Regions from separate parts of the Streptomyces sp. AHU1 genome, predicted to be linked through region 2. Evidence: riboswitches for the same ligand, from Rfam matches in the RefSeq annotation. Region 2 holds a riboswitch; each other region holds the start of a gene.
What was found. A riboswitch is a leader RNA that binds a small molecule or an ion and turns the genes downstream of it on or off. The one in region 2 is predicted to bind cyclic di-AMP.
Positions count from the first base shown of each region.

Region 1: linked by a shared signal. The riboswitch ahead of ACICHK_RS17140 (transglycosylase family protein) and the one ahead of ACICHK_RS19345 (M23 family metallopeptidase) in region 2 are both predicted to bind cyclic di-AMP.
Region 3: linked by a shared signal. The riboswitch ahead of ACICHK_RS23230 (transglycosylase SLT domain-containing protein) and the one ahead of ACICHK_RS19345 (M23 family metallopeptidase) in region 2 are both predicted to bind cyclic di-AMP.
Region 4: linked by a shared signal. The riboswitch ahead of ACICHK_RS29455 (M23 family metallopeptidase) and the one ahead of ACICHK_RS19345 (M23 family metallopeptidase) in region 2 are both predicted to bind cyclic di-AMP.

Region 1 is NZ_CP174283.1:3,830,970-3,838,586, reverse strand. Features, by position in the region: gene ACICHK_RS17155 (nucleoside triphosphate pyrophosphohydrolase) at 1-29, shown strand, start outside; gene ACICHK_RS17150 (cytochrome P450) at 245-1,516, shown strand; gene ACICHK_RS17145 (transglycosylase family protein) at 1,832-2,758, shown strand; cyclic di-AMP (ydaO/yuaA leader) riboswitch at 2,942-3,135, shown strand; gene ACICHK_RS17140 (transglycosylase family protein) at 3,140-3,868, shown strand; gene eno (phosphopyruvate hydratase) at 4,210-5,496, shown strand; gene ACICHK_RS17130 (septum formation initiator family protein) at 5,615-6,091, shown strand; gene ACICHK_RS17125 (DUF501 domain-containing protein) at 6,132-6,737, shown strand; gene ACICHK_RS17120 (exopolyphosphatase) at 6,734-7,617, shown strand, end outside.
Region 2 is NZ_CP174283.1:4,339,674-4,347,290, forward strand. Features, by position in the region: gene ACICHK_RS19340 (aldo/keto reductase) at 1-684, opposite strand, end outside; gene ACICHK_RS19345 (M23 family metallopeptidase) at 916-1,956, opposite strand; cyclic di-AMP (ydaO/yuaA leader) riboswitch at 1,968-2,124, opposite strand; tRNA gene ACICHK_RS19350 (tRNA-Met) at 2,579-2,652, opposite strand; gene ACICHK_RS19355 (dihydrofolate reductase family protein) at 2,739-3,881, opposite strand; gene ACICHK_RS19360 (MarR family winged helix-turn-helix transcriptional regulator) at 3,962-4,471, shown strand; gene ribA (GTP cyclohydrolase II) at 4,594-5,238, shown strand; tRNA gene ACICHK_RS19370 (tRNA-Lys) at 5,298-5,370, opposite strand; gene ACICHK_RS19375 (amino acid permease) at 5,492-7,027, opposite strand; gene ACICHK_RS19380 (DEAD/DEAH box helicase) at 7,283-7,617, opposite strand, start outside.
Region 3 is NZ_CP174283.1:5,191,420-5,199,036, reverse strand. Features, by position in the region: gene ACICHK_RS23245 (CHRD domain-containing protein) at 1-718, opposite strand, end outside; gene ACICHK_RS23240 (hypothetical protein) at 983-1,573, shown strand; gene ACICHK_RS23235 (polyprenyl synthetase family protein) at 1,912-2,922, opposite strand; cyclic di-AMP (ydaO/yuaA leader) riboswitch at 4,624-4,815, shown strand; gene ACICHK_RS23230 (transglycosylase SLT domain-containing protein) at 4,819-5,589, shown strand; gene ACICHK_RS23225 (HAD family hydrolase) at 5,692-6,501, opposite strand; gene fahA (fumarylacetoacetase) at 7,208-7,617, shown strand, end outside.
Region 4 is NZ_CP174283.1:6,617,964-6,625,580, forward strand. Features, by position in the region: gene ACICHK_RS29440 (DNA topoisomerase (ATP-hydrolyzing) subunit A) at 1-450, opposite strand, end outside; gene ACICHK_RS29445 (M16 family metallopeptidase) at 839-2,194, shown strand; gene ACICHK_RS29450 (M16 family metallopeptidase) at 2,191-3,579, shown strand; cyclic di-AMP (ydaO/yuaA leader) riboswitch at 3,795-3,954, shown strand; gene ACICHK_RS29455 (M23 family metallopeptidase) at 3,967-4,737, shown strand; gene ACICHK_RS29460 (GntR family transcriptional regulator) at 4,934-5,626, shown strand; gene ACICHK_RS29465 (HPr family phosphocarrier protein) at 5,850-6,131, opposite strand; gene ACICHK_RS29470 (GNAT family N-acetyltransferase) at 6,307-7,617, shown strand, end outside.

The sequences.
Region 1 (7,617 bases), 510 kb from region 2:
ACGAGGACGACGGCGAGCACGACGGCTAGGACCAGGACGACGGCGTGCCCGGTGGCCGGGACGGGGGCGAGGGCCAGGGCGGTGGCGGGCCCGGGGCCGGGGCGGCGGTGTGCCGGGCGGTCCGGGGCGGAGGGGCGCCGCCTCCCGCGGTCGGCGGTGCCTTCCGTGGACGCCGTGGTCCGCGGGGTGCCCACCGGCGCCCCGCGGCCAAGAGGCCGCCGCTCCCTGCGGATACCGTCGGGGAGTGACCGAGCACGAAGCTTCCGCAAGCGCCGCCCCCGAACTCTTCACCTGGGAGTTCGCCACCGACCCCTACCCGGCCTACGCCTGGCTCAGGGAGCACGCGCCCGTGCACCGCACCCGGCTGCCCAGCGGGGTGGAGGCCTGGCTCGTCACGCGGTACGCCGACGCCAAACAGACGCTCGCCGACCAGCGGCTGTCCAAGAACCCCGCGCACCACGACGAGCCCGCGCACGCCAAGGGCCGGACCGGGATCCCCGGGGAGCGCAAGGCCGAGCTGATGACGCACCTGCTGAACATCGACCCGCCGGACCACACCCGGCTGCGGCGGCTCGTCAGCAAGGCGTTCACGCCCCGGCGCGTGGCCGAGTTCGCCCCCCGGGTGCAGGAGCTGACGGACCAGCTCATCGCCGGGTTCGCGGCCAGGGGTTCCGCGGACCTCATCCACGAGTTCGCCTTCCCGCTCCCCATCTACGCCATCTGCGACCTGCTCGGCGTCCCGCGCGAGGACCAGGACGACTTCCGGGACTGGGCGGGAATGATGATCCGGCACGGCGGCGGGCCCAGGGGCGGGGTCGCCCGGTCCGTGAAGAAGATGCGCGGGTACCTCGCCGAACTCATCCACCGCAAGCGCGAGGCGCTGACCGCGGAGCCCGAGCCCGGCGAGGACCTCATCTCCGGTCTCATCCGCGCCTCCGACCACGGCGAGCACCTCACCGAGAACGAGGCCGCCGCCATGGCCTTCATCCTGCTCTTCGCCGGGTTCGAGACCACGGTCAACCTCATCGGGAACGGGATGCACGCCCTCCTGACCCACCCCGGGCAGCGGGCGCGCCTGCAGGCCTCCCTCGCGGCCGGGGAGAGCGGGCTGCTGGAGACGGGCGTCGAGGAACTCCTGCGCTACGACGGGCCCGTGGAACTGGCCACCTGGCGGTTCGCGACCGAGGACGTGCGGATCGGCGGGCAGGACATCGCGGCCGGCGACCCCGTGCTCGTGGTCCTCGCCGCCGCGGACCGCGACCCCGAACGCTTCCAGGATCCGGACACGCTCGATCTCTCCCGACGTGACCTTCAGCACTTGGGCTACGGCCACGGCATCCACTACTGCCTGGGCGCGCCGCTCGCCCGGCTGGAGGGGCAGACCGCGCTCGGCACGCTCCTCGAGCGACTTCCCGACATCCAACTCGCCGGGGAATCGGCCGATTTGCGCTGGCGCGGAGGGCTCATTATGCGTGGATTGCGCACGCTTCCGGTGGAGTTCACCCCGGTCAAATAGGCCTTGATCGGTTCATCGGCGACCCTTCGGTGTCCCCGCCGAACGAGCCCTTCCGCATACCGGAAAGAGCGCTCCTACCGCTACCGGAACATGACGCTCCATCAAGTCTGTGATCTTCGCGTGATCTGTACTGCATCGACTTGTAACCAGCGTTCGACTGCGACTACCTTCACCCATCAACGCGGCGCCTGCGCTTCTCGCTTGGCGGGAGCCGCGTTGCTCCCCCGCTGTCGCTCGAAAGGCTCTCGCATGCTCTCCGGGAACGGCCGTCACCGTCGCCCTCGTCAGGCCCCGGCACTCATCGTCGCCGCAGGGGTGACCGGATCGGCGATCGCCATCCCGTTGCTCGCCGCGGCGAGCGCGAGCGCGGCCGACGGGAACACCTGGGACAAGGTGGCGCAGTGCGAGAGCGGTGGCGCGTGGAGCTCCAACCAGGGCAACGGCTACTACGGCGGCCTCCAGCTCGACCAGGCCAACTGGGAGGCGCACGGCGGCCTCGAGTACGCCCCGACGGCCGACCAGGCCAGCCGCTCGCAGCAGATAGCCGTCGCCGAGAAGGTGCTCGCCGACTCGGGTCTCGCGGCCTGGCCCACCTGTGGGCCGCTCTCCGGGCTCGGCAAGGGCTCGGGCGAGGTCAGCGTCGACACGGGCGTGGCCGGCGACTCGTCGAACACCGGGGGCGAGTCCGGCTCGTACGTTTCGTCCGGCCTGGCCACTTCGCCCAGTTCGTCCCCTTCGGCGGGTTCCTCCGCTTCCGCCGGTTCGGATGACTCCTCGGACGCGGCCGACGGCACCGCGAAGCCCAGCGCCTCGCAGAGCTCCGACGACTCGGACGCGAAGGCCGGCAAGAGCGGCAAGAACGGCAAGAACGGCAAGAACGGCAAGAGCGACGAATCGGCCAACTCCGGACGGAAGGAAGCCTCTTCGGACGCCTCCGCCACGCCGGGCGCCGGCACCGGGCGGCACCGCGGCGCGGACGCCGCGGAGAGCGCGGCCGACAGCCGTGCCGAGGCCTCCGCCGGGCGGCACGCCGCGAGCACTCCGGGCCTCCCGAGCGGTGCCGTCGGCAACTCGTACATCGCGGAGGTCGTGGACAGCCTCTGGAGCGATTCCGCCTCTTCCGACTCCGGGGACGAGGGTGGCGAGCTGCTCACCGTGGACAAGGTGGCGGCCGACAGCGGTCCCGGCCTCGTCGTCCCTGGTCGGAGCATTGCCGCCGACGCCGAAACGGCCCAGAACTAGCGGGAGTTCGCGTCATAGTTCGCTGTGGAATGTCCTATTTGGCGCAAGTGAGACATGAGTCTCAGAAGCCCTGATCGTCTTTGAATTTCCCTCGGTTCACTGCTTACGGTCGTGACCGCTCGCCACAGCGGGCCCCGACGGTCGCAACGCCGAATCCTGCCGACGGCCGTACGGGAACAGTCGTCGCGTCATGCGCCGTGGGCAGGAGCGGGGGACCCAAGGTAAGCGCCGGGACCGGGAGTTGAGAGACGCCCGGGAACGGCTTGGGGTGAAGCCGCGTGCCGGACGTCCTGGAGACGGGACCGAAGGCGTGCGGCCGGGCAACTCAACCGGCCCGAACCCGACAGCTCACCTCGCAGGCGTCGGTGAGGGGATCACTCCATGCTGTTTTCCGGCAAGGGCAAGCACCGTCGTCCCAACAAGGCCACCCGTGTCGCCGCGATCGCCGGCGTCACCGGCGCCGCCATCGCCGCCCCGCTGATGGCGGCCGGCAGCGCCTCCGCCGCCACCGCCTCCGAGTGGGACGCCGTCGCCCAGTGCGAGTCCGGCGGCAACTGGTCGATCAACACCGGCAACGGTTACTACGGCGGCCTGCAGTTCTCGTCCTCCACCTGGGCCGCGTACGGCGGCACCGCCTACGCCGCGACCGCCGACCAGGCCTCGAAGTCGCAGCAGATCGCCATCGGCGAGAAGGTCCTCGCCGCGCAGGGCAAGGGCGCCTGGCCGACCTGCGGTGTCGGCCTGTCGAGCACCCCGTACGGCGGCGGCTCGGCCCCGGCGGCCCCGTCCACCCCCTCCTCCTCGTCGTCGAGCGGCTCGCAGAGCGCTCCCGCCACCCGTGCGACGGAACAGCCCTCCACCCGTACGGCGGAGCAGCACGCCGCCCGTTCCGCGGAGCGCCCCGCCGTCCAGAAGACCGTCACCACCCCGACCGGCAAGAAGGTCAAGAAGGGCGACGGCGAGTACAAGGTCGTCAAGGGTGACACCCTCAGCTCGATCGCCGAGAAGAAGCACGTCAAGGGCGGCTGGCAGAAGCTGTTCAAGCTGAACAAGGACATCGTCGCCGACGCCGACTTCATCTACCCGGGCCAGCAGCTGCACCTGCGCTGAACGGTGCGGCAGGCGGGCTGACGTGGCCGTCCTCGGCGGAGGACGGCCCCGGCCCCAGCTCCGGTCGGCGTCTTCCCGGCCGAGGGCCGCTCTCTCGCGCGACCTCCGTACCGGAGGCCCGCGAGGCCCCGTCCCCACGGGCTCCCCGCTCCGGCGCGTGTTCCCCCGCACGCGCCGGAGCGGGGTTCTTTTTATTTCCTTTTTTTGTTCCGTTCAGGAACAATACGTACGCTCGGTTTCGCCCGAGGGGCGGTCGGTCGCTGGCCGATCCCCGTGGGCCGGTTAGGCTCATCCCACGGGGCTGCCGAGCCCCGCGTACCGCGTCACATCCCATAAAGGAGATGCTCGTGCCGTCCATCGACGTCGTCGTAGCCCGGGAAATCCTGGACTCCCGAGGCAACCCCACGGTCGAGGTCGAGGTCGGCCTCGACGACGGCAGCACGGGTCGTGCCGCCGTCCCGTCCGGCGCCTCCACCGGAGCCTTCGAGGCCATCGAGCTCCGCGACGGTGACCCCAACCGCTACCAGGGCAAGGGCGTCGAGAAGGCCGTCCTCGCCGTGATCGAGCAGATCGGCCCGGAGCTCGTCGGCTACGACGCCACCGAGCAGCGCCTGATCGACCAGGCGATGTTCGACCTGGACGCCACCGACAACAAGGGCTCGCTCGGCGCCAACGCCATCCTCGGCGTCTCGCTCGCCGTCGCGCACGCCGCCTCCGAGGCGTCCGACCTGCCGCTCTTCCGCTACCTGGGCGGCCCGAACGCGCACCTGCTGCCCGTTCCGATGATGAACATCCTGAACGGCGGCTCGCACGCCGACTCCAACGTGGACATCCAGGAGTTCATGATCGCCCCGATCGGCGCGGAGTCCTTCTCCGAGGCCCTGCGCTGGGGCACCGAGGTCTACCACACCCTCAAGTCCGTCCTGAAGTCCAAGGGCCTGTCCACCGGCCTCGGCGACGAGGGCGGCTTCGCCCCGAACCTGGACTCCAACCGCGCCGCGCTCGACCTCATCCTCGAGGCCATCAAGCAGGCCGGTTACGTCCCCGGCGAGCAGATCGCGCTCGCGCTCGACGTCGCCGCGTCCGAGTTCTACAAGGACGGCGTGTACGAGTTCGAGGGCAAGTCCCGCTCGGCCGCCGAGATGACCGAGTACTACGAGGAGCTCGTGGCGGCGTACCCGCTCGTCTCCATCGAGGACCCGCTGTTCGAGGACGACTGGGCCGGCTGGAAGGTCATCACCGACAAGCTCGGCGACAAGGTCCAGCTCGTCGGCGACGACCTGTTCGTCACCAACCCCGAGCGACTCGCCCGCGGCATCGAGGAGGGCACCGCCAACGCCCTGCTCGTGAAGGTCAACCAGATCGGCTCGCTCACCGAGACCCTGGACGCCGTCGAGCTGGCCCAGCGCAGCGGCTTCAAGTGCATGATGTCGCACCGCTCCGGCGAGACCGAGGACGTCACCATCGCCGACCTGGCCGTCGCCACCAACTGCGGCCAGATCAAGACCGGCGCCCCGGCCCGCTCCGAGCGCGTCGCCAAGTACAACCAGCTGCTGCGCATCGAGGAGATCCTCGACGACGCCGCGGTGTACGCCGGCCGCTCGGCGTTCCCCCGCTTCAAGGGCTGACCCGTACGGCTCAGCAAGCGTCCTTTCGTACGTCCCCGTACCCGGTCCCGTACCGTGTGCGGGGACGTACGCACGTGACGGGCCCGTACGGCGGGCCGGTACTGGGGAGGCGGGACTCATGGCCGTGAAGGACCGGGACCGGTTCTCCACCTCGACCAGGCTGAAGCTGCTCGGCGAGCAGACGGCGGCCAGGGTCTACCGCTCCCAGACCAAGCGGCAGGCGCGCCGCTCCCGGCTGACCGGCCGGGCCGCGCTGCTCGCCATGGTCCTGTGCTCCCTGATCGTCGCCCTCGCGTACCCGATGCGGCAGTACGTCTCCCAGCGCGCCCAGATCGGCGAACTGGAACGGCAGCGGGAGCAGGCCCGGCAGCGGGTCGAGCAGCTGCGCGACCTCAAGGCGCGCTGGCAGGACGACGCGTACGCGAAGCAGCAGATCCGGCAGCGGCTGCACTACGTGATGCCGGGCGAGACCGGCTACGTCGTGATCGACCCGGACGCCGCGAGGCAGGCCCGTGCCGACCGGGGCACCGCCGACCGCCCCTGGTACACCGGTGTCTGGGACGGCGTGGACAGAGCCGACGCCGCCGACCACTGACGACCCATGAACCGAACCGGAAAGACACGTGACTCACGGCATGGAAACGCCACCCCCCACCACCCCGCGCACCGAGCCCACCGACGCCGACGTCGAGGCCTTCAAGCAGCAGCTCGGCCGGCCGCCGCGCGGGCTGCGCGCGATCGTGCACCGCTGCCCCTGCGGCCAGCCCGACGTGGTGGAGACGGCGCCCCGCCTCCCCGACGGCACGCCGTTCCCGACCACGTACTACCTGACGTGCCCCCGGGCCGCGTCCGCGATCGGGACGCTGGAGGCCAACGGGGTCATGAAGGAGATGACCGAGCGGCTGGCCACCGACCCCGAGCTGGCGGCCGCCTACCGCGCCGCCCACGAGGACTACATCGCGCGCCGTGACGCCATCGAGGTCCTGGAGGGCTTCCCGAGCGCGGGCGGCATGCCGGACCGGGTGAAGTGCCTGCACGTCCTGGTGGCCCACTCGCTGGCCGCCGGGCCGGGCGTCAACCCGCTCGGTGACGAGGCCATCGCGATGCTGCCCGAGTGGTGGCGCAAGGGCGCCTGTGTCACCCGGGCCGGAGCGCCGTCCGGCGAGGAGGCGACGGCGGAGGGTTCCGCCGGGTCCGCGGAGTCCGGCGAGTCCGCCGAGTCCGCCGAGGACGGCCGGTGACCCGCGTCGCCGCCGTCGACTGCGGTACGAACTCCATCCGGCTCCTGGTGGCCGACGCGCACCCGCGGACGGGTGAACTCACCGACCTGGACCGGCGGATGACCATCGTCCGGCTGGGCCAGGACGTCGACCGCACCGGCCGGCTCGCCCCCGAGGCGCTGGAGCGGACCTTCGACGCCTGCCGCGTGTACGCGCGGATCATCGAGGAGCACGGCGCCGAGCGGCTGCGCTTCGTCGCCACCTCCGCCTCCCGGGACGCCGAGAACCGGGGCGAGTTCGTGCGCGGGGTCCTGGACATCCTCGGCGTCGAGCCGGAGGTCGTCACCGGGGACCAGGAGGCCGAGTTCTCCTTCACCGGAGCGACCAGGGAGCTGGCCGGGCGGGACGACCTCGCCACGCCCTACCTGGTCGTGGACATCGGCGGCGGTTCGACCGAGTTCGTCGTCGGAACCGAACACGCGCGCGCGGCACGCTCCGTGGACATCGGCTGCGTACGGATGACGGAACGTCACCTCGTGCGCGACGGTGTCGTCACCGACCCGCCCACCGCGGAGCAGGTCGCGGCCATGCGCGCCGACATCGAGGCCGCCCTCGACCTCGCCGAGGAGACGGTCCCGCTGCGCGAGGCGCGCACCCTGGTGGGGCTGGCCGGCTCGGTCACCACGATCGCGGCGATCGCGCTGGACCTCCAGGAGTACGACTCCGAGCGGATCCACCACTCCCGGGTCTCCCTCGAGCGCGTCCGCGAGATCACCGAGTGGCTGCTGCGCTCCACCCATGCCGAGCGCGCCGCGATCGGCTCGATGCACCCGGGCCGGGTGGACGTGATCGGGGCCGGCGCCCTCGTCCTGCTCTCGATCATGGAGCGGACCGGGGCGCG
Region 2 (7,617 bases):
GACCGTCGTGCCGGGGCGGTACTTGCCGGTGAGGAAACCGGAGGCGAGCGCGTAGTACGGGACGGCCGCCAGACCGGCCCGGGAGGCGACCTCCAGCAGGGCGCCCTCGTAGGTGTCGCGCGAGACGAGGTTGTAGTGCGGCTGGAGCGCGACGTACCGGGCGAGGCCCTCGCGGTCGGAGAACTCCAGGGACTCCCGCAGCCGCTCCGGGGAGATGTTGGAGGCGGCGATGTGCCGCACCTTGCCGGCCCTCACCAGTTCGTCGAGGGCTCCGACGATCTCCTCGACCGGCACGTCCGGCTTGTCGAAGTGCGTGTAGTAGAGGTCGATGTGATCGGTGCCCAGGCGGCGCAGCGACGCGTCCGCCGCGGCCTTGATGTTGGCGGCTGACAGCCCCGGGTACGCGGGGTGCTGGCTGACCTTGGTGGCGACCACGATGTCCTCGCGGTTGCCACGGGTCTTGAGCCACTTGCCGATGACGGTCTCGGACTCGCCGCCCTCGTTGCCCTCGACCCACGCCGAGTAGGAGTCGGCCGTGTCGAGGAAGTTGCCGCCGGCGGCGGCGTAGGCGTCGAGCACGGCGAAGGACCGGGTCTCGTCCGCGGTCCAGCCGAAGACGTTGCCGCCGAGGGAGAGCGGGAAGACCTCGAGGTCGGACGAACCGAGCTTGCGAAGAGAAGTCATGTACGACCCCAACGCCCGTGCCGGACGGATGCATTCCGCACTCGTCCCGGACGGGCCGGTGCGTGGGGCCTCTCGTGCGCGCCCGACCGGTGGTCCTGACGTCGGAGGGGGGTGACGTCAGGACCGCCGGAGACCGGGGAGGACACGGGCACGGGACACGTCAGGAGCCGTGGGCGTCCTCGTCGGAACGGTACGGGTCGACGAACCGCACGGGTCGAGGAGCCGCACGGATCAGGGGTTGATGCCCTTGCTCTGGAGCCACGCCATCGGGTCGATGCCGGTGGCGGCGCCGCCGGGGTGCACTTCGAGGTGCAGGTGCGGCCCGGTGACGTTGCCCGTCGCGCCCACGCGTCCGATGACATCACCCGTGGCGACCTTCTGGCCGACGGTGACGCTGATGGACGACTGGTGGCAGTACCAGAGCTCCGTACCGTCGTCGAGGGTGAGGACCGTGCGGTAGCCGTACGCGCCGGCCCAGCCGGCCTCGGTGACGGTGCCGCTGTGGATCGCCTTGAGGAGCGTGCCGGTGGGCGCCGCGAAGTCGAGTCCGGTGTGGTAGCCGGAGGACCACATGGAGCCGGCCTCGCCGAAGGTCGAGGTCAGGGTGTACGAGGAGGTCGGCAGCGAGTAGCTCTTGGCGAGCTCGGCGAGGCGCTCCTCCTCGGCCTTCTCCTTGGCCGCCTCCTCCGCCTTCTCCTTCGCGGCGGCGGCCTTGGCCTCGGCCTCGTCCTGCTGCTTGGCGGCGAGCTCGACGGCCTTCTTCGCGGCGGCGGTCTGGGCCGCCCGCTGCGTGGCGGTGTCGGCCTGGTTCTGCTGCGACTGGGCCTGCTGCATGATGCGGTCGCGCAGCGCCTCACCGGCGTCGGCGGTGCCGTGGGCCGCGTCGGAGCCGGTCAGACCGGCGGTGGTGAGCGGAGTCGTGGAACCCTTGGGAGCGGTGCTGGTGGATCCGCTGTCCGATATCAGGGCCTTGGCCGACGCGGCGACCGACGACAGGTCGGGCAGCGAGATCGAGACGGGCGCCTTGCCCGGAGCGGCGCTGGCGATGCCGCCCCCTCCGACGGCGGCTATGACGCCGACGCCGAGAACCGTGGAGCTGCGGGCGAGTCCTCCGCCGCGCTGCTTGCCCGTGCGGTGCCGGCCGCGGACGGGAGCGACGGAATCCGCGGTGGGGTTCCACTCCTCCCAGGGGCCCTCGTCCTTGCCGTAGCCGAAGGTCTGCGGTTCGTCCGGCGTGAACGAGGCTGGCTGAGCGGGCCGGTTGGACGCCACCTGGGCGCACTCCTTTCCTTCCTTGCCGCCTACCGGGTTAGCTGACGGGTTCGGAGCAGGAAGGTCTCCTACGGGCGTACTGCCACCGTGTCCCCACGGCGGATTACGCTCGATTCACCCCACGAGATGGGTCCCCGGTTCCCTTGCGGGATTCGGCACGTGCGCACGGAGCCGCCTCTTGTGACGGTTGTGACGACCGCGCTGCGTTACCGAACGTTAATAGACCCGGGTACCGAATTCCAAGCTGTTCGGACTGATCATTAACGGCTTTCGGCCAGGACTTTGGGGTCATGAGCGATGAAAAACGGGCGAGTTGGCCTTTCACATGGACGGGATTTTGCCTGACGGCAAGTCAGCATCCGTACGGAGGGGCGTCATCCGACCACCACTCGTGACCGGGACCGGAAAGGCCAGGTCACGAAGCTCCCGCACGGATCGCGGGCCGGGGGAACACCGCCTGCCCGCCGGAGGAAATCACGGGCGGACCGAAGAACCCCAACCGGAACAAGCCGGAACAAGCAGCGATGAGCCGGAACAAGCCGGGAGAAGCGCGGGAGAACCGACGGGGACAAACACCTGGGGCCGGAACTCGTGAATCCGAGTTCCGGCCCCAGGCCTTCAGTAGCGGGGACAGGATTTGAACCTGCGACCTCTGGGTTATGAGCCCAGCGAGCTACCGAGCTGCTCCACCCCGCGTCGTTGACACCAGTGTACGCCATCCGCGGGACCCGGAGCACACCCGTTTAAACGCGCCCCTCGGGCGGGCGCGCGGACACCCGGTCCTACCGGGCCGGAAGGTGCAGGTTGGGGGCCTCGGCGCGGTCCGCGTACTCGGGGAGGACGACGACCTCGGCGCCCGCGGCGGCGAGGAGCCCGCTCCCGTCGGCGTCCGTGACGAAGGTGTCGGGCTCGCGCCAGGCGGTGACGACCCGCCGCACACCGGCGTCAAGGATGAGCCGGGCGCACGGCGCGGGCCGGGAGGCGCGGCGGGCGCACGGTTCCAGGCTGCTGTAGACGGTGGCGGCGGCCAGCCGCGGATCGGCCGGGTCGATCTTGGCGAGGGCGGCCTCCTCGGCGTGCACGACCGGGTCGCCGCCCTCGCGGGAGTGCCCCCGGGCCAGCTCGGTGCCGTCGGCCGCGACCACCACCGCGCCCACGCTGAACGCGGTCTTCGAGGGCGGGCACAGCTCCGCCAGCTCGCAGGCGAGCTCCAGCCACCGCCGGTCCGCGGCGGAGGCGAGCGGGCCGGTGCCGGGCGCGGTGGGGACGTACCGGATGAGCACGACGTCGCCGACGGGCCGGGTCTCCACCAGCCGCATCCGCCCCGGAGGGTAGTTCCCGGTCCCGAACAGCCGCGGCGCGTCCGACTGTCCGACGAAGAGGGGGGCGACGGCGAGCTGCAGTTCGTCGGCGAGCTGCTCGCGCACGAGCTGGGTGTGGACCTTGCCGCCCCCCTCGACCATGAGGCGGCGCACGCCCCGTACGTCGTGAAGGTGTTCCAGCAGCACGCGCCAGTCGAGTCCGGGTCCCGTCGGCACGACGTCGACGCCGGCGATGCCGCCCAGCAGGGCGGACGCCCGCCGCGCGCCCTCGTCCGTCGTGTAGAGGACCTTCTCGCCGCCCGTGTGCCAGAACTGCGCCTTCGGATCGAGCTCGCCGGAGCCGCTGACCGCGACCTTCAGGGGGTACTCGGGGCGGCCGTCGGCGACACGGGCCGCACGCCGCTCGGCGGAGTTGACCAGGAGCCGCGGGTTGTCCGTGCGCAGGGTGCCGGCGCCCACCAGGATCGCGTCGCTGGACGCCCGCACCTCGTCGACCCGGTCGAAGTCGGCCGGGCCCGAGAGCAGCAGCCGCTCGGGGCCGGTGTCGTCCAGGAAGCCGTCGAGGGAGACGGCGGCGGACAGCAGGACGTAGGGACGGGGCATCGGAACGCATCCTCCGGTCGCACGCGCACAGGAATCCGGGCGCAGTGGTTCAAGTTTTAAACAATACCTAGACTGGTCTCATGACGACCCGCTGGCTCTCCGCCGACGAACAGCGCGCCTGGCGCTCGTACATCTCCGCGAGCTCCCTTCTTGCGGACGCCATCGACCGCCGACTGCAGGCGGAGGCGGGGATGCCCCACCTTTACTACTCCATCCTGTCCCGGTTGTCCGAGGCTCCGGACCGGCGACTGCGGATGACCGACCTCGCCGAGGCGCTGAAGATCACCCGCAGCCGGCTGACGTACGCGGTGGCGCGGCTGGAGAAGGACGGCACGGTGCGCCGCGAGGGCTGCCCCACCGACAGGCGCGGGCACATGGCCGTCCTCACCGACGAGGGCATGACCCTCCTGGAGCGGGTGGCGCCCGCGCACGTCGAGACGGTACGGACGGCGGTCTTCGACCATCTGACCCCGGAGCAGGTGGGGCAGCTCGAGGAGATCTGCGGGACCATCACCCGGGCCATCCAGAACGGAGACCCCGGGACTCCCGGGGAGGATCTGCCCTGGCGGCGGCGCTCCTGCTCCTCGTGAGGCGCCGGAAGAGGGTGTGAACCCCGTTGCTTGAAGTTTTAAGCAGATGTAGGGTCTCGTTCCGAGGCTGTGCTTCAAATCTGAAGCACAGCCCGTACGAACCCGCCGGACGGAGAGACACCATGCGCGACCACCCCACCGCCACCGTGCGCACCCGCGTCCGCGTACCCCTGCGCTTCGGCGACGGCTACTCCGTCGACGCCGAGCTCGTGACCTTCCGCGGACTCGACGACGGCGAGGAGCACCTGGCCGTCGTCCTCGGCGAGATCGGCGCGAACCCGCTGGTGCGCCTGCACTCCGAGTGCCTGACCGGCGACGTGTTCGGCTCGGCCCGCTGCGACTGCGGACCCCAGCTGCGCGAGGCGGTGGAACGGATCGCGGACCACGGCGGCGTCCTGCTGTACCTGCGCCAGGAGGGCCGGGGCATCGGCCTCTACAACAAGCTCGACGCGTACGCCCTCCAGGACCAGGGCCTGGACACCTACGCGGCCAACGCGGCCCTCGGCCTGCCCGAGGACGACCGCGACTACACGGCGGCCGCCCAGATGCTCCGGGCCCTCGGCATCGACTCCCTGGACCTGCTCTCCAACAACCCGGACAAGGCCGAGCAGCTCCGCGAACTCGGCCTCACGGTCTCCCGCCGCGTGCCGACGGGCGTCTTCACCACCGACCACAACGTCCGCTACCTGCGCGCCAAGGTCCTCCAGACCCAGCACACCCTGCCGCTGCCGGAACTCACGGAGCGGGCGGGGCTCTCCGCGGGCTGACACCCCCAGGAACGAAGCGAGCCCCCGGTTCGGATCACTCCGAACCGGGGGCTCTTCCGTAGACCCTGTGGGACTCGAACCCACAACCAATGGATTAAAAGTCCACTGCTCTGCCAATTGAGCTAAGGGTCCCCGAACCGGAAAACACCGGCACGGCACACCGGAGCGCGCCGATGCATCCCCGAGCATAGCGGGACGCGGCCGGGACTCCGATCGGGTATCGGTGACCCGGCCGCGCCGAAGGCCCGCAAGGTCAGGGATCGACCGGTTCGGGTGCACCCTTGCGGGCGGCTTCCCGGGCGATCGTGCGCTGGTGCTCCGGGTTGAGGAACCAGTGCCGGGCCGAGGCCAGCCACCAGGCCGCGGCGAAACCGAGGACGACGAGGACGGCGACCGGGGCGTAGTTGAACGTCTCCCAGGTGACGGGGGAGACCTGGGGCAGCATGAACAGGACCGTGATGACGGCCACCCAGACGACCGCGACCACTCCCACGGGGCGGGACCAGCGGCCCAGGTGCCAGGGCCCGCGCTCGAAGTCGTCGCCCTTGCGCACCCGCAGCAGGGTCGGGATGACGTAGGCGACGTAGAGGCCGATCACCGCGATCGACGTCACGGCCGCGTAGGCCGCGTAGTTGATCAGGTACGGCAGGCCGAGCACGAGGGCGCCCAGCGCGGCCAGCCACACGGCCGCCACGGGGGTCCGCGTGCGCGGGTGCACCGTGTGCCACACCGAGGAGAACGGCAGCGCGCCGTCGCGTGAAAAGGCGTAGATCATGCGGCTGTTGGCGGTCACGGACGCCATGCCGCAGAACAGCTGGGCGCCGATCACCACGAGCAGCAGGAGCTTCCCGGCCGTCGCGCCGAGCGCGTCCAGCAGGATCTGCGCCGGGGGCGCGCCCGTCGCCGAGCCCAGCTCCCCGTCGTAGGACTGGATGGCGAAGGTGAAGCCGAGGAGCAGGACGAAGCCGGCGATCCACGAGGTCCAGATGGAGCGCACGATGCCCTTCGGCCCGGCCGTGGAGGCGTCGTGGGTCTCCTCCGTCATGTGGGCGGAGGCGTCGTACCCGGTGAACGTGTACTGGGCCATGAGGAGTCCGACGAGGACGACGTAGACCCCGCTGCCCCAGCCGGTGTTGTTGACGAACTCCGTGAACACGAAGTCCGCCGACTGGTGGTGGTCCGGCGCGAAGGTCAGCGCGCCGACGATGACGGCGACGCCGACGACGTGCCACCACACGCTGATGCTGTTGAGGAGGGCGACGATCCGCACCCCGAAGGTGTTGAGGAGTCCGTGCAGGATCAGGATCGCGCCGAACAGGAGGATCGTGCGGCCCGGCGTCACCCCGAAGTCGAACTGGAGGTTCAGGTAGGCGCCGAGGAACAGCGCCGCGCCGAAGTCGATGCCGGCGGTCACCGCGACCTGGCCGAGGACGTTGAACCAGCCCGTGAACCACGCCCAGGCCGCCGCGCTGCGTTCCGGGGCGAGCCGGTGCGCCCAGAAGTACAGCCCGGCGGACGTCGGATAGGCCGAACAGATCTCGGCCATCGCGAGCCCGACGAACAGCGTCATCAGCCCGACCGCGACCCAGCCCCAGGTGATGACGGCGGGACCGCCCGTGTTCATGCCGAACTGATAGAGCGTCAGGCAGCCCGACAGGACCGAGATGATCGTGAAGGAGACCGCGTAGTTGGAGAACGCCGACATGCGGCGGGCGAGAACCTGCGTGTAGCCGAGCTGGGCGAGCCGCTCTTCGTCCGACAGCCCAGTCACTCTGGCGTCATCTGTCATGCCCCCAGCGATTCCCTCGCCGGGGGCATGACATGCGCTGGAAAGGGCCCGCACTGGCCGGAAAAAGCCCATGCGTCCCCGCCGCCCGCTCCCGGTCTACGGCCGCTCCGGGCGCCGGGCACCGCGTACGGCCCCTTTCCGTGGCCCTGTCGGCAGGTCAGCGGGCCGATCCCGGCGCCGCGGAGGGGCCGGGCGACACGAAGGGCCCGTACGACCGAAGTCGTACGGGCCCTCGACGTTTCACGTCAGACCGTGTCAGCCGTTGCGCTTCCAGCGCGGCTTCTCGTCGCGGCGGAACGAACCGGCGCCCGTGGCGCGGTGGTCGTCGCGGCGGCCGGTCGGGCGGTCGTGGCCGGAGCGGAAGCCGCCGCCGGCGGGACGGTCGCCCTGACGGTCACGGTTGAAGGGACGGTCGCTGCCCCGGTGGCCGCCACGCTCGTCACGGCGCTCGAAGGAACGGCCACCGCGGTCGTCGCGGTTGAAGCCGCCACGGTTGTCGTCACGGCGCTCGAAGGAACGGCCGCCACGGTCGTCGCGGTTGAAGCCGCCACGGTTGTCGTCACGACGGAAGCCACCACGGTTGTCGTCAC
Region 3 (7,617 bases), 850 kb from region 2:
AGTGAGCGATATGACCGCCGAGCCGTGCGGCCACATCGCGCTGGGCGAAGGCGTAGCCGCCCGACCCGGCCGCCTTGCACTCGTAGATCTGCTCGCCCTCGACCACGGACGCCTGGAAGTTGTGCAGGGCGTTGCGGAAGTCGAAGGCGCCCGTCACCTTGTGGAGCTGTCCGCGGACGGCTCCACCAGGGAACTTCGTGGTGTGGAGGTTGGCGTAGAAGGAACCGGGGTCGGTCTTCAGTTCGTCGAGCAGGCCCGTGTCCTCCACCTCGACGGTCCCGACGACACTGTGGCCCTTGATCCGGTCGAGCAGCCCGCTGAAGTCGATCCTCACGTCGCCGTCGGCGCCCTTGGCTCCCTGATGGATGTGGAGCAGCGTGGGCCTCCCGGTACCGCGCCAGGTAACGGCGACGGACACCCTGTCGCCCTCGACCTTGATGAACTCCAGCGCCGTGCCGTCCGGGTCACCGACGGCGGGGCCGCCCGGGACGGGCACTTCGGCGGCACCGCGCAGGCTCGCGGCGAGGACGGTGCCGCCGCTGCCTCCCATGACCGCGTGACTCGTGACGACGGTCCGTCCCTCGCTCCCGCCGGGAGTGCCGTGGCCGGCGGCGGTCGCCGGGACGACGGCGGCGGCGACTCCCACCGCGGCGGCCATCGCGGCACCGGCCAGGACCGCGCCGGCGCGACGCGTCCTGAACGTGGTGTTCGATCCCATGATTCCGGTTCCTCCCCGTACATCGGCCGACGTACCTTGCGTCAGCTTCCGTGCGTGATTACGGAAACGATCCGATCCGGCACTCATCGCAATCTTGTGGCACCGGTCACATCACTCTTCGTCGATCGAAACCTTCGAATACGACGGCCATTCGAGTAGAAAACGGCTCGAATCCGTACTTACGGGTGGCAGCGATCGGATCGTCCGGCACTCCAGGGATCAAAGGACCGAAGGACCAGAGGACCAAAGGATCGAGGAACCGCCATGATCGCCATCAGGCACGTCACGGGATACGCCGCCATGGGCGCCGCCATCCTGGCTCTCACGCTCGCCGGATGCGGAGGGGGAGGTGGCGGAAGCGGCAGCAGCAGCAAAACCAGCACCCCGCAGAACAGCGGCTCGACGCAGAAAGCCACCACGGGATCGGCGACGTCGATGCTGACCACCGCCCACATCGCGAAACTGGGCACGGTCGTGACCGACGGCAAGGGGTACGTCCTGTACCGCTTCGACGCGGACTCGGCGAACCCGACCAAGGTCACCTGTTACAGCACCTGCGCCGCGCTCTGGCCCGCGGCCACGACCACGGGCCAGGGCTCAGTGACCACGAAGGGCATCGACAAGAGCATGGTCTCCACGGTCAAGCGCAACGACGGCAGCACCCAGATCACCCTCGCCGGCTGGCCCCTCTACCGGTACGCCAAGGACGACGAGCCGAAGGAGCCGTACGGCCAGGGAGTGGACGGAACGTGGTGGGCCGTCACGCCCACCGGAGCGAAGATCACCACACCCGTCTCGACGTCGTCGGCACCGGCCCCGGCCACCACCGGCACGGGAGGCGGCGGAGGGTACTGACGGCCGCCCACCGCACCCGGGCGATCACGGAGCCGAGCCCGACGGCACCCGGCACCCGGCACGCACGGGGCCGGTCCGGTCCGTACCGGTGGTCCCGGGAGGGGCGGACTCGGCCGACCCGGTGACACGGGGACGGTCCCGATCGGCTCGGGGGAACGGGAACGGACCAGGTCGGCCCGGGGACGGAATCGACCGGTCGGAGGCACGGGGACAGACCAGGTCAGCCCGGGGACGGAATCGACCGGTCGGAGGCACGGGAACGGACCAGGTCGGCCCGGTGACCGGCGCGCGGGAGGCGTCTCAGCCGGTCCGTGAACCGTGATCCACGCGGGGGCGTCTCAGCCCGCCCGGTGCACCACGGCGTCCACCAGCTCGACCAGCGCGGCCTTCGCGTCGCACTCGCGCAGCGGGGCCAGCGCGGCGCGCGCCTCCTCGGCGTAGCGCACGGTGTCCCGGCGCGCCTGCTCCAGGGCGGGGTGCTCCCGCAGCCGGGCCAGCGCCTCCGCGTGCCGCGCGTCGTCCGTCAGGTCGGATTCCAGCAGCTCGCACAGCGCGATGTCCTCGGCGAGCCCCAGCCGCTCCGCGCGCTCGCGCAGCCGCAGCACCGGCAGCGTGGCGATGCCCTCGCGCAGGTCCGTGCCCGGCGTCTTGCCGGACTCGTGCGAGTCGGACGCGATGTCGAGGACGTCGTCCGCGAGCTGGAAGGCGACGCCCAGCCGCTCCCCGTACTGGGTCAGCACGTCCACGACCGTCTCGTCGGCGCCCGACATCATCGCGCCGAACCGGCACGCGACCGCGACCAGCGACCCGGTCTTGCCGCCGAGCACGTCGAGGTAGTGGTCGACCGGATCGCGGCCGTCGCGCGGCCCCGCGGTCTCCAGGATCTGCCCGGTCACCAGCCGCTCGAACGCCTCGGCCTGGATCCGGACGGCCTCGGGTCCGAGGTCGGCCAGGATGTACGAGGCGCGGGCGAAGAGGAAGTCGCCGGTGAGGACGGCCAGCGAGTTGCCCCAGCGGGCGTTGGCGCTGGCCACCCCGCGCCGGACCTCGGCCTCGTCCATCACGTCGTCGTGGTACAGCGTGGCGAGATGGGTCAGCTCGACGACCACGGCCGAGGGCACGACACCCGGCGCGTAGGGGTCGCCGAACTGTGCGGCGAGCATCACGAGCAGCGGCCTGAACCGCTTCCCGCCGGCCCGCACGAGGTGCTGGGCAGCTTCCGTGATGAAGGGGACCTCGCTCTTGGTGGCTTCGAGCAAACCCTCCTCGACAGCCGCCAATCCGGCCTGGACATCGGCTTCGAGAGCCTGGTCCCGCACGCTCAGTCCGAACGGCCCGACGACGGTCACGAGAGGTTCTCCTGTCTGCTGACGATCACATGGCGAACTCGGTCGATCATTCGGTCGATGACACGGTTTGTCGATGTGTCGCTGCCATCACTCAAGTCAGCGTATCCGGTCACGTTTCGATCACCGCGAGCGCCCACCGTCCCCCGGCCGACTTCGCTCCGCCAGGAGGTATGCGGGAGTACACCCGGAAGGCACACGGGAAGCACCTGCGTGCCCCAACGGCGGGTACCCCGCCTCGCGGACACCACCCGGTCACCAACCGTATGTACATGATCGGGCTGGATGAAGCGACTCGCCATGGCATGCGGGGAGGCGCCCGGAAGGGGCGACCGGCCATGTCCGGCAGCAGCACCCGCCCCGTGCCCGACCGGAGCGCGGCGCCCCCCGCCGCCCGGCCGCGCCGCACCGCGTCTTCCATCCATAGAGATGACGTTCATGCACATCCGTACGTCCTTCCCTCACGAGACCACTCATAAGGGCACCCCTGTCCCCCTCCCGGACGGCACCCTTCCGTATGCCCGGACCCGGCGGGCCCGGCCGAGGAGCCCGCACCCGCCCCCTCGTGGAGCACCTCCCTCACCACCCGACCGGCTGGACGGCCCCGCGTGAGCGACGACACCACCCGGGCACGGCGACGCGGAGGAGCGGAGGAGCGGAGGAGCGGAGGAAGCGTCGAGGGGAGCGGACACCCGGGACCGGGCCGGACGGCGGGGAGGCGGTCCCCCGATCGGCCTTCCGATCGGCCGTCCGGCCGACTTTCCGGTCGGCTTTCCGGTCGGCCTTCCGGCTCACGGTCGGCGATCGGCACGGTCCGCGCCGCGACACGGTGTCGCACCTGTACGGAACCCACCGCCGGAGCGGCGGAAGCGGCCGGAGGCGCCTGGCACTGGAAGGGGAAGCGGCTCCGGTCGCGGTGGCACCCGTGTGCGCCTCGGCGGTCCCGAACGCGCAGGGGGAGCCACAGAAGGGCCGGAAAGAGACGGAGGGCTGGGAAAGGTCGGGAAGGCATACGTGATCGGCACGCCGGACCCACTGCCCGCCCGCGCCCGCTCGACCCGGTCGGCCCCGGCCATCCCGTCCGGATCCACCGCGGAACACCCACGCCGGAACGGCCCCGACGTCACCCGCGGCGCACGGTAGGCCGACAGGGCTTACCGGCAAGGGAGTTCACTTCCCGCGACCCCCGCACGCCCCGGTCCCGCGCCAATACAACGCGCGTACACCGAACACCGTTGACGCGGGCCGCACTTCACTTCGCTCCCCCTCCGAATCGGCTCACGTCCGGACCGGTCCCGCGCGACGTCCGGGACGGGAGAACCTGCCGGACACCGGCGCGGCCCGGCGGCCGGAGAGCGGATCACCGGGCCGCGCCCACCGACGTGTCCCGCGCCACAATTCCCGCCGCACGAAGGGCCGCTCGGCGTCTTCCGGAGGCCCTATGGCCGCCGCCATCGCAAGCACAATGCCCGAATTACCCTTCATGCCACCTTGGTGCTCTTTGGTCTCGTGAATTGGGTCACCGGCGAACCGGGCCGTCGACACGCACCCTCACTCGACGAACCCCTTCACCAAAGGCAAGTTGAGGATTCAATTCCGGCACAATCGGACTTTTTACCCCCTCATTAACCAGGCGAAAGCGATCTTCGCAGTCAAATCTCGTCTTGTTTCGGACATGTGCTCTCGCATACGTTCTGGTCGACCCCGGGCGGATCGCCGAATCCTGCCGCCGCCCGGTAACCCATCGACCCACGCACGGCAGGAGCGGGGGAACCACAGGTAAGCCGCCGATCCGGACACACCGGACGGCTAGGGGTGAAGCCGCGCCCACAGCGCGGCCGGGCATCTCCCGCCCGAACCCGACAGCTCACCTCGCAGGCGTCGGAGAGGAAATTCGTCATGCCCGCACGCGGCAAGCACCGTCACATGAAGTCCAACGTCATCACCCGTGGCCTGATCGCCGCCGGAACGGGCGGTCTCGCCCTCGCCCTCCCGCTCGTGAGCGCGACCGGCGCCAGCGCCGCCACCCCGGCGCAGGCCCCCCAGGTCACGAAGACCGCCCACACCGCGGTGGTGCCCAACGTGCAGCTCGTCACCTACAAGGTGGTCAAGGGCGACACCCTCTCCAAGATCGCGAAGAAGTACCCCAAGAGCGGCGGCTGGAAGAAGCTGTACGCGGCGAACCGCGCCGTCATCGGCGACAACCCCGCCGCGCTCCGTCCGGGCCTGAAGCTGACCGTGGGCACGAAGACGCTGAAGTCGACGACCGTCCGCACCGCGGCGAACGCGGCCCCCGCCGTCGCCAAGTCCAAGGCGACCACCGCCACCCAGGCCGTCGCCAAGTCGTACGCCAACAACCTCGACGGCTGGATCAAGGAATCCCTCGACGTCATGGCCAAGGCCGGCATCCCGGGCAGCTACGACGGCATCCACCGCAACGTGATGCGCGAGTCCTCCGGCAACCCCAACGCCATCAACAACTGGGACTCCAACGCCGCCGCGGGCATCCCCTCCAAGGGCCTGCTCCAGGTGATCGACCCCACGTTCCAGGCGTACCACGTCGCCGGCACGTCGACGAACATCTACGACCCGGTCGCGAACATCACCGCCGCCTGCAACTACGCGGCCGACAAGTACGGCTCCATCGACAACGTCAACGGCGCCTACTGATCGCACCCCGCACCCCCGACTTCCCCCCTCACCCGCCGACGGCGCCCTCCGGGCCCGTCGGCGGGTGCGTCGGCGGGTGCGTCGGCGGGTGCGTCGACGTGGCTAGAAGTCGAAGACGCGCTCCAGGACCACCGCGATGCCGTCGTCCTCGTTCGACAGGGTGACCTCGTCGGCCACCGCCTTCAGCTCCGGGTGGGCGTTGGCCATGGCCACGCCCCGGGCGGCCCAGTCGAACATCGGGATGTCGTTGGGCATGTCACCGAAGGCGAGCGTCGCGCAGGGGGTGAGCCCGAGGTGCGCCGCGGCGAGAGCGAGGCCCGTCGCCTTGGTCACCCCGCATGGCTGGAGTTCGACGGTGCCGGGCCCGGACATGGTGACCGTCGCCAGCGAACCGACCACCCCCCGCGCCGTTGCCGCCAACTCGTCGTCGGACATGGACGGGTGGCGGAGCAACACCTTGCTGATCGGCTCCGCCCAGAGGTCGTCCCGGCGCGGCACCCGCACCGCCGGCAGCGTGGGATGCGGCATCACGTACCCCGGCTCGATGAGCGTGAGCCCGTCCACGCCGTCCTGGTCGACCGCCGCGTACAGCAGCCCGACCTCCGCCTCGATCTTGCCGAGCGCCGTCTCCGCCAGTTCCCTGTCCAGGGTCACCGACCACAGCATCCGGTCCGCGCCGGCGTCGTACAGCTGCGCCCCCTGCCCGCACACCGCCAGCCCCTCACCGCCGAGTTCGTCGAGAAGCGGTCGCACGCGCGGTGCGGGGCGGCCCGTGACCACGAGATGCCGGACGCCCGCCCCGGTCACCTTCGCCAACGCGGCGCGTGTCCGGTCGGAGAGCGTGTCGTCGCCGCGCAGCAGCGTTCCGTCCAGGTCAGTGGCGATGAGTGAATATGCAGTCGGAGCGGCCATGATCCGAAGAATACGGATCGAACGACCCATCGGCCCGGCCTGAACCGGACGACGTCCGGTATCCCGTCAGCAACGCCGTTCACCGCACGGTGGTAAGCGCGTTGCGACCGCTTTGGATCACCCAGGCTCCGCTTCCGCCCACACCGACTTTCCCGCACACGACCGACCACAACACCCCAACGCCCCCTGGAACAAAGGCAACTCGCCGACGAGCCACCTGGGCACGGACGCAGGTCGGGGCAGTCATCATCGGCAAGCCTCGACAAGTGCGGTACGGGACAGCGCCATTGAGCCCGCCAGCTCCAACTCCGGCGCGATAGAGGGAAGTCCGGACACGACCTGCCGATCCGACGGCGTGACCGGGAGCACGATCGAGGAAACGGCCAAAGGCACGGCCGTGCACGCGAGGCGGCCTGAAAGGTCCCGGCCGGCGTCGACCGGCGCACACCCGGAAGCTCCCGCCTCCGGAGAACCTGCCCTTGAGGCCCCTCCCGGGGCCCTCCCCCTTCCCCCTCGCCCTCCCGCCACCCCCGAACGACACCAAGCCGGAATTACCGAACCCGACAAGGACAATACGGACATCGCAAACCCTTTAGGCTCTGCCACGGCAGGGGCACTCCCCCGTAACGTGGGCCCCGACCACATAAAACGCGTGGAACACATGCACCACATGGCGAGTACGAATCCGAAAGCGAGGCACCAACCGATGCCCCCCTTCGATGTCCCCGAGGGCGATCCCTTCGGCCCGCACAACCTGCCGTACGGCGTGTTCTCCCTGACCGACCCGGCCGGCGCCCCCGAGCGACGCGTCGGCGTACGGCTCGGCGACCATGTGCTCGACGCGGGCGCCGCCGCCCACGCGCTCGGCTCCCCCTACGCCGGGCTGCTCGCCCAGCCGACCCTCGACCCGCTGCTCGCGGCCGGCCGCACCGCATGGTCGGACGTCCGGCGCGCGCTGACGGCCTGGGTGACCGTCCCCGCCCACCGGGAGACCCTCGCCCCCCATTTCCACCCGCTCTCCGACGTGACGCTGCACCTCCCGTTCACCGTCGCGGACTATGTCGACTTCTACGCCTCCGAGAACCACGCCCGGAACGTCGGCCAGATCTTCCGCCC
Region 4 (7,617 bases), 2.3 Mb from region 2:
GATCGACTCGGTCATCAGCGACGTCGCGTCGGCCATCCGGGACTCGGTGTAACGCATCGCGGCCGGCGGGTCGTCGTTGCCGAGCGAACCGAAGTTGCCGTGGCCGTCGACCAGGGGCAGACGCATGGAGAAGGGCTGCGCCAGGCGCACCAGGGCGTCGTAGATCGACGCGTCGCCGTGCGGGTGCAGCTTACCCATGACCTCGCCGACGACACGGGCACACTTCACGTAGCCGCGGTCGGGGCGCAGGCCCATCTCGTTCATCTGGTACACGATGCGGCGGTGGACCGGCTTGAGGCCGTCGCGGGCGTCCGGCAGGGCTCGCGAGTAGATGACCGAGTACGCGTATTCGAGGAAGGAGCCCTGCATCTCGTCCACGACGTCGATGTCGAGGATCTTCTCCTCGTACGAGTCGTCGGGCGGCGGGGTCTTCGTGCTGCGGCGGGCCATCGCTGCTGCGGCTCCTTCACAGTCTCTGCCGGGGCATGAACGGGTGCTGACGCGCACCATTGTGGACCGCCCCACTGACAACGCCGACCGCGACCCGTCCGTAGCGCCTCCCCGGCGCGCTCCGCGGGCGGCTTCGGGACCGGTGCCGGGCGGCCGCCGAGCCCGGGGCCGGACAGCCCCCGGAGGCGTTCGTGGCCCGGTGCCGGACGGTCCCCGGACGCGTTCGCGGTGGTTCCCGGAAGGGTTTCCCGGGTGCGCGGGGGACACGCGCAAGTCTCGCTCTCGGCGTACGCGGTGCGGGAACTTCGCCAGGCGTCCGCGCGCTTGCATACAGTGGCAGGACCGACAGGAATGACGCAGTTCCGCGATCGAAGGGACGTACATGCCCATGGGTCACACGGCCACAGCTGAGGCAGGCTCCGGCGGTCTGACAGCGACCGAGCACCGCCTGGCCAACGGCCTGCGCGTGGTGCTCTCCGAGGACCATCTGACCCCGGTCGCCGCGGTCTGCCTCTGGTACGACGTCGGCTCGCGCCACGAGGTCAAGGGCCGGACCGGACTCGCCCACCTTTTCGAGCACCTGATGTTCCAGGGTTCCAAGCAGGTCCACGGCAACGGCCACTTCGAACTCGTCCAGGGCGCCGGCGGCTCGCTCAACGGCACGACGAGCTTCGAGCGCACCAACTACTTCGAGACCATGCCCGCCCACCAGCTGGAGCTCGCCCTCTGGCTGGAGGCCGACCGCATGGGATCGCTGCTCGAGGCGCTGGACGACGAGTCCATGGAGAACCAGCGCGACGTGGTGAAGAACGAGCGCCGGCAGCGCTACGACAACGTTCCGTACGGAACCGCGTTCGAGAAGCTCACCGCGCTCGCGTACCCCGAGGGCCACCCGTACCACCACACCCCGATCGGGTCGATGGCGGATCTGGACGCGGCCACCCTGGAGGACGCCCGCGCGTTCTTCCGCACCAACTACGCGCCCAACAACGCGGTCCTGTCGGTCGTCGGCGACATCGACCCGGAGCAGACGCTCGCCTGGGTCGAGAAGTACTTCGGTTCCATCCCCGGGCACGACGGCAAGCCCGCCCCGCGGGACGGCTCGCTGCCCGACATCATCGGTGAGCAGGTGCGCGAGGTCGTCGAGGAGGACGTCCCGGCGCGTGCCCTGATGGCCGCCTACCGGCTCCCGGAGGACGGCACGCGCGCGTGTGACGCGGCCGACCTGGCGCTGACCGTCCTCGGCGGCGGCGAGTCCTCCCGGCTCTACAACCGGCTCGTGCGCCGTGACCGTACCGCCGTCGCGGCCGGATTCGGTCTGCTGCGGCTCGCGGGGGCGCCCTCCCTGGGGTGGCTGGACGTGAAGACGTCCGGCGACGTAGAGGTCCCGGTCATCGAGGCCGCCGTCGACGAGGAGCTCGCCCGGTTCGCCGAGGAGGGCCCCACGGCCGAGGAGATGGAGCGCGCCCAGGCCCAGTTGGAGCGCGAATGGCTGGACCGGCTCGGCACGGTCGCGGGCCGTGCCGACGAACTGTGCCGCTACGCCGTCCTGTTCGGTGACCCGCAGCTCGCCCTGACCGCCGTGCAGCGCGTCCTCGACGTCACCGCGGAGGAGGTCCGGGAGGCCGCCCGGGCCCGCCTGCGTCCCGACAACCGGGCGGTGCTCGTCTACGAGCCGACCGCCGCCGAAGCCGCCGACGCGGCTGACTCCGCCGACGAGACCGACGAGGAGGCGGCGAAGTGACCGAGCTCGCCACCATGGACTTCCACCCGCAGCCCCAGGCCGGACAGCCCAAGCCGTGGGCGTTCCCCGCCCCCGAGCGCGGCACCCTGGACAACGGCCTGACCGTGCTGCGCTGCCACCGCCCCGGCCAGCAGGTCGTCGCCGTCGAGGTGATCCTCGCCGCGCCGCTGGACGCCGAGCCCGCGGGCCTGGACGGCATCGCCACGATCATGGCGCGCGCCTTCTCCGAGGGCACCGACAAGCACTCCGCCGAGGACTTCGCCGCCGAGCTGGAGCGCTGCGGCGCCACGCTCGACGCGCACGCCGACCACCCCGGCGTACGCCTGTCCCTCGAAGTGCCCGTCTCGCGCCTGGCCAAGGCACTCGGCCTGCTCGCCGACGCCCTGCGGGCCCCCGCGTTCGCGGACAGCGAGGTCGAGCGGCTGGTGACCAACCGGCTGGACGAGATCCCGCACGAGACGGCCAACCCGGCCCGCCGTGCCGCCAAGGAACTCTCCAAGGAACTGTTCCCGGCCAGCGCGCGCATGGCGCGCCCGCGCCAGGGCACGGAGGAGACCGTCCGGAACATCGACGCGGCGGGCGTCCGTGCCTTCTACGAGAAGCACGTGCGTCCCGCCACGGCCACCGCCGTCGTCGTCGGCGACCTGACCGGTGTCGATCTCGACGAGCTGCTCGCCGACACGCTCGGATCCTGGACCGGCTCGTCCGCCGAGCCCCTTCCCGTGCCGCCGGTGAGCGCCGACGACACCGGCCGCGTGATCATCGTCGACCGTCCCGGCGCCGTCCAGACGCAGCTGCTCATCGGCCGTGTCGGCGCCGACCGGCACGACCGCGTGTGGCCCGCCCAGGTCCTCGGCACGTACTGCCTGGGCGGCACCCTCACCTCGCGCCTCGACCGCGTCCTGCGCGAGGAGAAGGGCTACACCTACGGCGTACGGGCCTTCGGCCAGGTCCTGCGCTCCGCGCCGGACGGCACGGGAGCCGCGATGCTCGCCATCAGCGGCTCGGTCGACACCCCCAACACCGGTCCGGCGCTCGACGACCTGTGGAAGGTGCTGCGCACCCTCGCGGCCGAGGGACTGACCGACGCGGAGCGCGACGTCGCCGTGCAGAACCTGGTGGGTGTCGCGCCCCTCAAGTTCGAGACGGCGGCGGCCGTCGCGAGCACCCTCGCGGACCAGGTCGAGCAGCACCTGCCGGACGACTACCAGGCGACGCTCTACCGGCAACTGGCCGCCACCGGCACCGTGGAGGCGACCGCGGCGGCCGTGAGCGCCTTCCCGACGGACCGTCTGGTGACCGTCCTGGTGGGTGACGCGGCGCAGATCGCGGAGCCGGTCAGGGCCCTCGGAATCGGTGAAGTCACCGTGGTGGCGGCCGAGTAGAACCCGTGCGACCCAGGAGGGCCCTGACGGCTGAAGAGCCGTCAGGGCCCTCCTTTTCCCGTACGCCCCTCGCGAGATGTCCACATTCGTACGGCGGTTGCCCTTCTGCCCTGTGGGATGCGTTACAAAAATCGTGATCCGTTTGTTGTTCGAACGACGCCCCGCATAGCGTCGTTCCGGCTGTTCGTCAGGCAGTGCGCCGCGCCCGCGGCACCGGACAGTCATCGCCGAGTCCCCATGGCGCGAGCCAGGGGAGCCGGGGACCCACACGCAGTCCCTGGGGTGAATCGGACGCCCTCTCCCCGAGGGGGTCCGTAGGAGACCTTCCTGCTCCGAACCCGTCAGCTAACCCGGTAGGCGAGAGGGAAGGAAAGGACCAGCCTCTACATGGCGTTCTCCTGTGGCACCGGCAAGCACCGTCGTCCGAGCCGCGTGCACAGCACGACCACGACCGCCGTCGGGGTCGCGGCGCTCACCACCACCGGTGTGGTCGGAACCCTGGCCGCCCCCGCGCTCGCCGCCGAGGCTTCCGTCGAGCAGACGCAGACGGGGCTGACCCAGGCCGTCACCGTCGGCGACACGGTCGCCGACCAGATCGACGCCCAGGCCTTCGCGCAGCAGCTCGCCGCCGACGAGGCCGCCGCCCGCAAGCAGGCCGAGCAGACCGCGCGCAAGCAGGCGGCGGAGCAGGCCGTGAAGCTCCGTGAGGCCAAGGAGCGCGCCGCCCGCGAGGCCGAGCGCAAGCGCCTGAACACCTTCGTCATGCCGATCACCGGTTCGTACGTCTCCACCGGCTACCAGGCCAGCAGCGCCCTCTGGTCGTCCGGCAGCCACACCGGCGTCGACTTCCACGCCGCGACCGGAACCCCGGTCCACGCCGTCGGCGCGGGCACGATCGTCACGGCCGGAGACGGCGGCGCCTACGGCAATCAAGTGGTGATCAAGATGCACGACGGCACGTACACCATGTACGGCCACCTGTCGTCCATCGGTGTGTCCGTGGGCCAGACGGTCACTCCGGGACAGCAGATCGGCCTCTCCGGTGACACCGGCAACACCACGGGACCGCACCTCCACTTCGAGGCCCGTACGACCGCGGAGTACGGCTCGGACATCAACCCGGTCGCGTACCTGCGCTCGCACGGCGTCAACGTCTGACGACCGCTTCGCGGCTTCTCCGCCGCTTTCGATGCCCCGGCTCACCGAGCCGGGGCATCGTCGTTTCCGGAGGTCGTCTGTCCAAAAAATATCCATGGATTCGGGCCCGCCATCGGAAATTCCGGCTTCCTGCAATAGAGTCACTGAACAAGCGTCAATCGATGACGTTTCGCGGGGATTAAAGCGGAGGTCGGTCATGCGTATTCCGGCGCACTCGGTGTGCACGGCGATCCGTGACGACATCGTCGCGGGTGTCTACGGACGCGGCGGCCGACTCACCGAGGAACTGCTCGCGCGGCGCTACGGCGTCTCCCGCGTCCCCGTCCGCGAGGCCCTGCGCACCCTGGAGGCCGAAGGCTTCGTGGTCACCCGACGGCACGCGGGCGCGTGCGTCGCGGAGCCCACCGAACAGGAGGCCGCGGACCTCCTGGAGATGCGCATGCTGCTGGAACCGCTGGGTGCCGCGAGGGCCGCGCAGCGGCGTACGGAGGCCCACCTCAAGGTGCTGCGAGGCCTGGTCAGGCTCGGGCAGGAGCGTTCCAGGAAAGGGAACAGCGAGGATCTGCGCTCGCTGGGCGGCTGGTTCCACGAGACGCTGGCGCAGGCGTCGGGAAGTCCCGCGCTGACCTCCACGCTCGCCCAGCTGCGCCGCAAGATCGCCTGGATGTACTCGGTGGAGGCGCCGGCCGACCCCGCGGAGTCCTGGGCGGAGCACGGGGGCATCGTGGACGCGGTCGCCCGCGGCGACAGCGAGCGGGCCCGCGCGATCACGGCCCTGCACACCGAGCGCGCGACGGCCGCGCACCGGCTCCGATTTCCCGGCGGCGACCGGCCGGACGGTGTGAGAAGTTCGCAACATCCCGTAAACATGACGGGCCCGTGTCATTAACACGGGCGCCGTATACAAAGAGGGATATTCGGAAGAGGCTCATTTCTGATGCCCTTTTATTGGTGTGTCCGTAATTTCGGAGCACGCCATTCACGTGCCCACGGCGCGGGGGTCGTGCGGGGTGCGTGGGCAATTCCTGGACGGGACGCGGAAAACGGCCGAGCCGCGCCGCCCGGTGAGGGAGGCGCGGCTCGGCCGCGTGTTTCCTGGGTGCCTCGCGGGCTCAGACGGTCTCGGGGAGCTCGTCAAGGCCCTCGGCGACCAGCTTCGCCAGACGGTCGAGAGCGGCGTCCGCGCCCTCGGCGTCCGACGCGAGGACGATCTCCTCGCCGCCCTCGGCGCCCAGGCCGAGGACCGCGAGCATGGAGGCCGCGTTGACGGGGGAGCCGTCGGCCTTGGCGATCGTCACGGGGACACCCGAGGCCGTGGCGGCCCGGACGAAGATGGAGGCGGGGCGGGCGTGGAGGCCCTCGGTCCAGCCGACGTTGACGCGGCGCTCAGCCATGTGATGCTGCCCTTCAGGTGCTCAAGGTTGTCTAGACCAGTGTTCCATATCGCGAGGTGTGCCCGGACGGTCCCGGACCTCACCCGCCGCGGTGTCGGCCGGAGGCCGGCCCCGACGTCCGTCACCATCAGACTGCCTCGCGCCGTTGCCGTGCGCGAGCCGTAGTCTGGGGCCCATGCAGACCTCGGCGGACCGGCACGAGTACCCAGCCCACTGGGAGGCCGACGTGGTGCTGCGCGACGGCGGCACCGCACGCATCAGGCCCATCACCGTCGATGACGCCGAGCGCCTGGTCAGCTTCTACGAGCAGGTGTCGGACGAGTCGAAGTACTACCGCTTCTTCGCGCCGTATCCGCGGCTCTCGGCGAAGGATGTCCACCGGTTCACCCACCACGACTTTGTGGACAGGGTGGGTCTCGCGGCCACGGTGGGCGGCGAGTTCATCGCAACAGTACGCTACGACCGGATCGACGCGGACGGGATGCCCGCCTCCGTGCCCGCCGACGAGGCCGAGGTCGCCTTCCTCGTGCAGGACGCCCACCAGGGCCGGGGTGTCGCCTCCGCGCTGCTCGAACACATCGCCGCGGTGGCCCGCGAGCGCGCCATCCGCCGCTTCGCCGCCGAGGTGCTGCCCGCCAACAACAAGATGATCAAGGTGTTCACGGACGCCGGGTACACCCAGAAGCGCAGTTTCGAGGACGGCGTCGTACGCCTGGAGTTCGACCTCGAACCCACCGACCGGTCCCTCGCCGTGCAGCGCGCGCGGGAGCAGCGGGCCGAGGCCCGCTCCGTGCAGCGGCTGCTCGCCCCCGGCTCGGTCGCCGTCATCGGGGCCGGGCGCACACCCGGCGGGGTCGGCCGCAGCGTCCTCGACAACCTCCGTCAGGCCGGCTTCACCGGACGCCTGCACGCCGTGAACGCGGCACTCCAGGAGAAGGAGCTCGACGGAGTCCCCGCCCACCGCTCCGTCAGGGACATCACCGAACCCGTCGACCTCGCCGTCGTCGCCGTGCCCGCCGAGCAGGTCCCCGGGGTCGTGACGGAATGCGGAGAGCACGGTGTGCAGGGGCTCGTGGTGGTCTCCGCCGGGTACGCGGAGAGCGGCCCCGAGGGACGCGAGCGCCAGCGCGAACTCGTGCGGCACGCGCGCACGTACGGGATGCGCATCATCGGGCCGAACGCCTTCGGCGTCATCAACACGTCGCCCGACGTGCGCCTGAACGCCTCCCTCGCCCCGCAGATGCCCCGCCCCGGACGCATCGGCCTGTTCGCGCAGTCCGGCGCCATCGGCATCGCCCTGCTGTCCCGGCTGCACCGGCGCGGCGGCGGCGTCACGGGCGTGACCGGCGTGTCGACCTTCGTCTCCTCCGGGAACCGGGCGGACGTCTCCGGCAACGACGTACTGCAGTACTGGTACGACGACCCGGACACCGACGTCGCCCTGATGTACCTGGAGTCCATCGGCAACCCGCGCAAGTTCACCCGC